Regions from separate parts of the Exiguobacterium oxidotolerans JCM 12280 genome, predicted to be linked through region 1. Evidence: riboswitches for the same ligand, from Rfam matches in the RefSeq annotation. Region 1 holds a riboswitch; the other holds the start of a gene.
The links. Region 1 has a riboswitch for S-adenosylmethionine ahead of P403_RS0107630 (amino acid permease). Riboswitches for the same ligand answer to the same signal wherever they lie in the genome.
Positions count from the first base shown of each region.

Region 1 (3,765 bases):
CATTGATGACGGAAGGAACGACGATCACGCCTGACTATTACTACTATGATGAAGAACGTGCAGATGAGATCAACGAAAATTTTGATCTTTACGTCATTCCACTTGCGGATGCATTCCGTCAAGAGTTCGCATCGTCCCTTCGAAAATACACACGATTGATTAAAAAATTGAAAATTCCCGTCGTCGTGATCGGTGTTGGTCTACGCGCACCATTCGAGCCGGACTTAAAAGGCGGATTCCCGTTCGACGAGGATGTTAAAGCATTCGTCAGCGCAGTCCTCGAACGTTCGAGAATCATTGGACTTCGTGGTGAAATCACGTCGAAATACCTGACACGCCTTGGTTTCCGTGAAGGCATCGATCATAAAGTCATCGGTTGCCCATCGATGTATGCATTCGGTCGTGATCTTCACATCCGTGAGACAAACATCACGAAAGATTCGATGATTAGTGTCAATTCATCACGTTTTTCACCCAAAAATGTCCTTGATTTTATCACACGTGGAATGGAAGAGTATCCAAATCACTATTTCATCCCACAATGGATGAAAGAATTGAAGTTGACGTACACTGGAACTCATCCGTTTGGAGACCTTTCAGATATGAATTATGCAGCTAGAATGTCACACCCGGTGTATATGAATGGCCGTGTTCGTTTCTTCTTAAACGCTCAAACGTGGTTCGACTTCCTCAAAGAAGCTGACTTGAGCTTTGGTGCACGTCTCCACGGAAACATCACAGCGACACTCACTGGAACACCGAGTATTTTGATTCCTAAAGATGCAAGGATGCGTGAATTAACAGATTACCATCAATTGACTCACATCTGGGCAAATGACATCACGGCGTATACACGGCTTTCGGACGTCGTCGAAACAGCAGACTTCCAAAGCCCGGCGCGGATTCAAGTGAAAAACTTCGATAACTTTCTTGACTTCTTGAACACGAACGACTTGGAGCATATCTATCAAGACACGAACTATCCAGAGAACGTGCCGTTTGATCGTGAAATGGCGAAAACAGAACTCCTCCCAGCGGTTAAACCGATTACAGGAATCAGTATGGAAGAAGCAATCGCACGTTTTGAATCATTCTTTCCAGAAGAAGAGAAAAAAATCGCTGCGATTCAAAAACATGATAAAGATAAAGACAAAAAGATTAAAACGTTACAAGATAAACTCAACAAGCAGACGAAGGTGGTTAAACATCAAGAAGGTACATTGAACCGTAAAGCAGTTCGGGTGGCCCTTAAGACAGCTAATCTCTTCGTAAAAAAATAATAAAAGAACGTCTCATGCCAATGCAGTGTGAGACGTTTTTTTTGAATTGTATTATCTGAATTGTGTTGACAATTCAAAAAAGGACTGCTATTGTTATGAAAAATTACATTCTTATCCAGAGAGGTGGAGGGACTGGCCCTTTGAAGCCTCAGCAACAGGTCGAAAGATACTGTGCTAATTCCTGCGGGTGTTGTACCCGATCGATAAGCGCTCTTGATGTTGTCGACCGACGCACCCTGTCTGTACAGGAGTGCGTTTTTTTATTGAGCGAGAAAGAGGAGTGGTGGAGGATGGAGCAAAAAACAACATTTCGACGAAAGATGGAATCCCGTCATATCGTCATGCTGTCGTTAGGTGGCGTCATCGGGACGGGGCTGTTCCTAAGTACGGGGTACACATTAGAGCAAGCAGGTCGAATCGGGACGATTTTGTCCTACTTGCTTGGGGCACTCGTCGTTTATCTCGTGATGCTTTGTTTAGGGGAACTCGCTGTACATATGCCGGAAACCGGTGCCTTTCATAGTTATGCAACAAAGTACATTGGACCGGGAACCGGCTGTACGGTCGCCTGGCTCTACTGGCTGACGTGGACGGTTGCGCTTGGGTCCGAATTCACAGCAGCTGGTTTATTGATGCAACGCTGGTTTCCGGACGTGCCGGTCTGGTTGTTCAGCGGATTGTTCGTCATCATTATTTTAGTGATTAATGTACTGACAGTGCGTGTGTTCGCCGAAGTCGAATTTTGGTTTTCTGCCGTGAAAGTCATGACGATCATCGCCTTCATCGTCTTAGGGGCAGCAGCAATCGTCGGCTTTATTCCACTGGCGTCAGGAGAAGCAGCTCCGTTGTTCGGACCGCTGACGGAAGGGGAACTCTTCCCGAACGGGGCCTTTGCGATTTTGATGACGATGCTCGCCGTCAACTTTGCCTATTCAGGTACAGAACTGATTGGTGTTGCGGCAGGCGAGACGGTTGATCCGAAGCGGACGATTCCTCTGGCCATTCGGACGACGATTGTCCGGCTGGTCGTGTTTTTTGTCGGCACGATCATCGTCCTGGCGATTTTACTGCCGACGGATGCAAAAGGTGTGCTTGAGAGTCCGTTCGTTGCCGTGTTTGAACGGATCGGGATTCCATTTGCGGCGGACATCATGAACTTTGTCATCTTGACAGCAATCTTATCGGCAGCGAACTCCGGTTTGTATGCTGCGTCACGGATGTTGTGGTCACTGTCGGATCAACGGATGATTTCACCGTTCTTTGCTCAATTGAGTCAAAACGGTGTTCCGACACGTGCCGTCATGTCCAGCATGCTCGGCGGATTGTTTGCACTACTATCGAGTGTCTACGCAGCAGAAAGCGTCTATATCGCACTCGTCTCGATTTCAGGACTTGCTGTCGTCGTTGTCTGGATGAGCATCAGTGCTTCGCAATACTTATTTCGGCGGCGTTACCTGAGAGAAGGACACGACGTGCAAGACTTGGTGTACCGGACACCATTTTATCCAGTTGTCCCGATCGTCTCCTTTTTGATTTGCCTGTTGTCACTGATCGGGATTGCCTTTGATCCGACGCAGCGTGTTGCCTTATATTTTGGAATTCCCTTTATCGGACTTTGTTATCTCGTGCATTACCTGACGAAAAAATCACAGAAACGGAGTGTGGAAGATGTCAAAACAGAAAAATCCAGTTGAAGCCTTACTTAACGAAAAACCGTTTATTTTACTTGATGGGGCGCTCGCAACAGAACTGGAGCGGCACGGGAGTGATCTCGCCGATCCACTCTGGTCGGCACGGGTCTTGGTCGAAGAGCCGGAGCAGATTCATCGTGTCCATGCCGACTATTTTCGAATCGGTGCGGACTGTGCCATCACCTCGAGTTATCAAGCAAGTTTGCAAGGGTTTGAACAACGGGGAATCGAGACGGGTGCAGCGATCGAACTGATCAAGCAGACGGTCTACTTGGCACAACGTGCACGTCAAGAAGTCGCCGGAGCAGGAGCACAATCGTTGATTGCCGGATCAGTCGGTCCGTACGGGGCGTATTTGGCCGATGGATCAGAATATATCGGACACTACGGCGTCGATGATGCGACCCTTGAGAACTTTCATCGTCCCCGAATCGAGGCATTGATTGCGGCAGGAGCAGATCTGCTGGCCTTCGAAACGATTCCGTCGCTTCAAGAAGCAACCGTCCTGTTTCGGATATTGGAAGAATTTCCGGAACACTCGGCCTGGCTCGCATTTTCCCTTCGCGATGCGGAACACATCAGTGAAGGCACGACGATTGCGGATTGTGTCGCAGCAGTCGGCCACCATCCGCAACTCGCTGCGCTCGGTGCAAACTGCTTTCCGGCGTCAATCACGACAGATTTCGTAACGGGATTGAAGCAACTGACGGACGTCCCAATCATCGTCTATCCGAATTCCGGGGAACAGTATGATCCCGTCGAGAAAACATGGTCTGGTGAATCGGTGTGTACAG
Region 1 is NZ_JNIS01000001.1:1,500,111-1,503,875, reverse strand. It holds gene P403_RS0107635 (polysaccharide pyruvyl transferase family protein) at 1-1,280, shown strand, start outside; SAM riboswitch class I at 1,389-1,490, shown strand; gene P403_RS0107630 (amino acid permease) at 1,571-2,974, shown strand; gene mmuM (homocysteine S-methyltransferase) at 2,949-3,765, shown strand, end outside.

Region 2 (3,765 bases), 170 kb from region 1:
GGAGCAAAACTAAACACATCATCACGGTTCCCACGAACGAATGCGCCGCCATGAGCATAAATCGCGACCGGAAACGGTCCTTCTCCCGGCGGATAATAGATATCTAACGTCAAGTCCTGCTGATTGACCGTCTTGTATAAAAGATTTCGTGGTGCTAATTGCTTTTCGGTAAGCGGCAAGACCGGCTCCGTCCATCTCAGTAAGGCTCCATAATTATTCCAAATGCTCGCACCAGCAGCAGCCGTCGTCAAAATAGCGGCTCCACCCATCAACCATGCTGTTTCACGTTTCACCTCACCACCTCCAAGGCTCATTCCGATTTCTCTTCTACTCTTCTCTTACCCGATTTATTTTGAACTAGAACTTCACAACATTCCGACTTGACGCTTTAATTTTCGTCGGATATAGTTAGAAAGTCCAAATCGGAACAATTACGTTTTAATAATCTTGGAGGTTTTATTCATATGAAAAAACTAATTACAGCATTCACCGTTGCAACCATGAGCGCAAGTCTTCTTGCTGCGTGCGGGTCATCGTCTTCATCAGATTCGAGTGACGATGGTAAACTACAGGTTTATACTTCGACGTTCGCCACGGCAGCCATCGCCAAAGAAATTGGTGGAAAGGACGTTCAGGTCGAAATGATCGTTCCACCTGGCGCCGATCCGCATTCGTATGAGCCGACTCCGAAGCAACTGACGACGATTGCGAAAGCCGATCTATTTTTACTTACCGGCACAACCCTTGAGCCGTACTCTGAAAAGATTAAGGAAAGTTTAGCCGGTAATTCCATCCGTTTTGTCGAGACAAGTAAAAATATCGACTTACTCGAGGCTTCCGCTTCGCTTCATACGCACGAAGAAGACGGACACGATGACCATGATGATCACGAGGCTGAAGAAGCGTCGCATGACCATGGACAATACGATCCGCATGTTTGGCTCGACCCGAACAACGCCAAGAAAATGGCTGACTCGATTACGACCGCGTTAGCAAAGGAAGCACCTGACCGGAAGGATGCGTTCGAAAAAAACCTCGCACTCTTTAATAAACAGGCAGATGAACTCGACCAAAACTTACAAAAGGCCGTTGACTCCGGTTCAAAAAAAGAGTTACTCGTCACTCATGCAGCGTATGGATATCTTGCAGAGCGGTATGGTTTCGAGCAACTCCCGATTGCCGGTATCTCGCCGTCTGACGAACCGTCACAAAAGCAACTCGCCGCAATCGTCAAAGAAGCTAAGTTACATGACTTACACTATATCGCCTTCGAAGAGACGGTGTCGCCAAAGGTCGCCCGTGTCATCCAAAAAGAAATCGGTGCCGAATCGATTACGATCCATAACCTCGAGTCCGTCACAAAAGAACAACAAGATCAATCCTATTTTGATTTGATGAATGAAAACGTCACGACACTCAAACAGGCACTGCAGTAAGGTGCTGTTGACAAGCATTAAAAGATACGTTACGGTAGAAAACGTATTTTAAACAACTAAATGACTTCTTTTTATCGCGAGAAACGGAGGGACTGGCCCAATGATGTTTCGGCAGCGGACGATTGATTCGTACTGTGCCAAATCCAGCAAGCTACGGCTTGAGAGATAAGAAGAGCGTCTTTTTCAGTAAAGACCTCCTTCTTTCTTGCGAAGGGGTCTTTTTTTGTATGCTGAAGAAATGGAGTGATTCGACATGAACGAAACGATTACACCGAACAAATGGGCTTTGTTGCCCTTGTTCGTTTTCCTTGTATTATTCATCGGTGCAGGAATCTTCTACAACGACTTTTACAAATTCCCAATCTTGATTGCAGCGTTGATTGCCTTGATTTTTGCTGCTGCGACAGCTAAAGGAGACATCAACCAGACGGTCGAGCGGATTGCCCGCGGTGCCGGTAACCCGGACATCATGATCATGGTCTTCATCTTTTTACTTGCCGGTACGTTTTCCGGAACAGCGAATGCGATTGGAGCGATTGATGCGACCGTCAATGCCGCACTCAGCTTCCTACCCCAGTCGCTCCTGATGAGTGGATTGTTCATCATCGCCGCTTTCATCTCGATGGCGATGGGGACTTCGACCGGGACGATCGCTGCCCTCGCCCCGATTGCCCTTGGGATTCATGACGCGACGGGTGTCAATGTCGCACTCGCCGCTGCTGCCGTCGTCGGTGGAGCAATGTTCGGTGACAACTTATCGTTCATCTCCGATACGACGATCGCAGCCGTCCGGACACAAAAAACGAACATGCGTGATAAATTCAGAACGAACTTTTTAATCGTCTTGCCTGCTGCTATCATCACTGTCATCTTACTTGCCTTCGTATCAGGCGCCGGAGATGTCGTCGAAGCAAAGGCGTTCGACTTCTATAAGTTGATTCCGTATCTTTCCGTCATCGTGCTCGCACTTTTCGGTGTCAACGTCATTCTCGTCTTACTCGGCGGGACATTGTTGACAGGGATCATCGGGATGATCGACGGAAGCTTCGGATTAAGTGGCTTTGTTCTCGCGATGTCTGACGGATTGATGGGGATGGCAGAAATCTCCATCTTGACGTTACTGATGGGCGGACTCGTTAGCCTGATCACCTATAACGGCGGAATTGCTTATCTCAAAGAAACGCTGACACGAAAAATCTCCAAGCGCCGGGGAGCGGAGTTCAGTATGGCTGCCCTCGTCAGTGCAATGAATCTCGCAACAGCGAATAACACGATTTCGATTCTTGTCGCAGGACCGCTCGCCGCTGAAATCGCGGATACGTACGACATCGATCGGAAGAAGTCAGCCAGTATCCTCGACCTCTTTTCCTGTGGTGTCCAAGGAATCATCCCGTACGGAGCACAACTTTTGATTGCCGCCGAACTGACAAAAACGGCATCTCCCGAACTGATTCCATATTTGTTCTATCCGTTTCTGTTGTTCATTTGTGGATCGCTCGCAATCTTCTTCGGATTCCCACGCCGGAAGTCCGATACAGCACAGAAAAAAAGCATCTCGTAAAATAAACAGCCCCGTCGCATTTTCTGCGACGGGGCTTACTTTTATTTACGTTTTTCTTGACGATTCAAAATGAAATAAGCAATCGCCGGAAGTGGGAATTGAACGAGCCCAGCTCCACCCCATACCCACGGGTTACGTCCTGTCTTGCGGGCACCAAGGAAAAGGAACGTGGCTTGAGCGCCTAATAACGCAGCAATGCTTGTCCAAACTCCATTTGGTACTTTTTTAATCGATTTCACCATGATTTTACACCTCTCTTCATTTATGCGTCAGTAGACTTTCTTCTCTTTCCCATTCTATATTCCCTGCTTATGAGCATCAAAACAGATGTTCTTCTGACTTCATGCTAAACTGAACAGGCAAATCCATATTCTAGTTCTATTGAAGGAGGAGTATACACATGCAATACGCAAAACTTTCAAATGGTATCACGATTCCACAAATCGGGTTCGGTGTCTGGCAAGTCGATGAAGAGACGGAAGCACCGGCTGCCGTCGCAGAAGCACTTCGCGTCGGTTACCGTCATATCGATACGGCTGCCGTCTACAAAAACGAACGTGGTGTCGCAAAAGGAATCAAAGAAAGCGGCGTGAAACGTGAAGAACTCTTCTTGACGTCTAAAGTTTGGAACGATGACATTCGTGCCGGACGGACGAAAGAGGCTTTCGCTGAGTCACTTGAGCGACTAGAAACAGATTATCTCGATCTCTACCTCATTCACTGGCCTGTCGAAGGTTATGTCGAAGCATGGAAAGCCATGGTCGAGCT
Region 2 is NZ_JNIS01000001.1:1,325,401-1,329,165, forward strand. It holds gene P403_RS0106775 (alpha/beta hydrolase) at 1-293, opposite strand, end outside; gene P403_RS0106780 (metal ABC transporter solute-binding protein, Zn/Mn family) at 465-1,436, shown strand; SAM riboswitch class I at 1,505-1,608, shown strand; gene P403_RS0106785 (Na+/H+ antiporter NhaC family protein) at 1,690-2,997, shown strand; gene P403_RS0106790 (hypothetical protein) at 3,039-3,239, opposite strand; gene P403_RS0106795 (aldo/keto reductase) at 3,398-3,765, shown strand, end outside.
Region 2: linked by a shared signal. The riboswitch ahead of P403_RS0106785 (Na+/H+ antiporter NhaC family protein) and the one ahead of P403_RS0107630 (amino acid permease) in region 1 are both predicted to bind S-adenosylmethionine.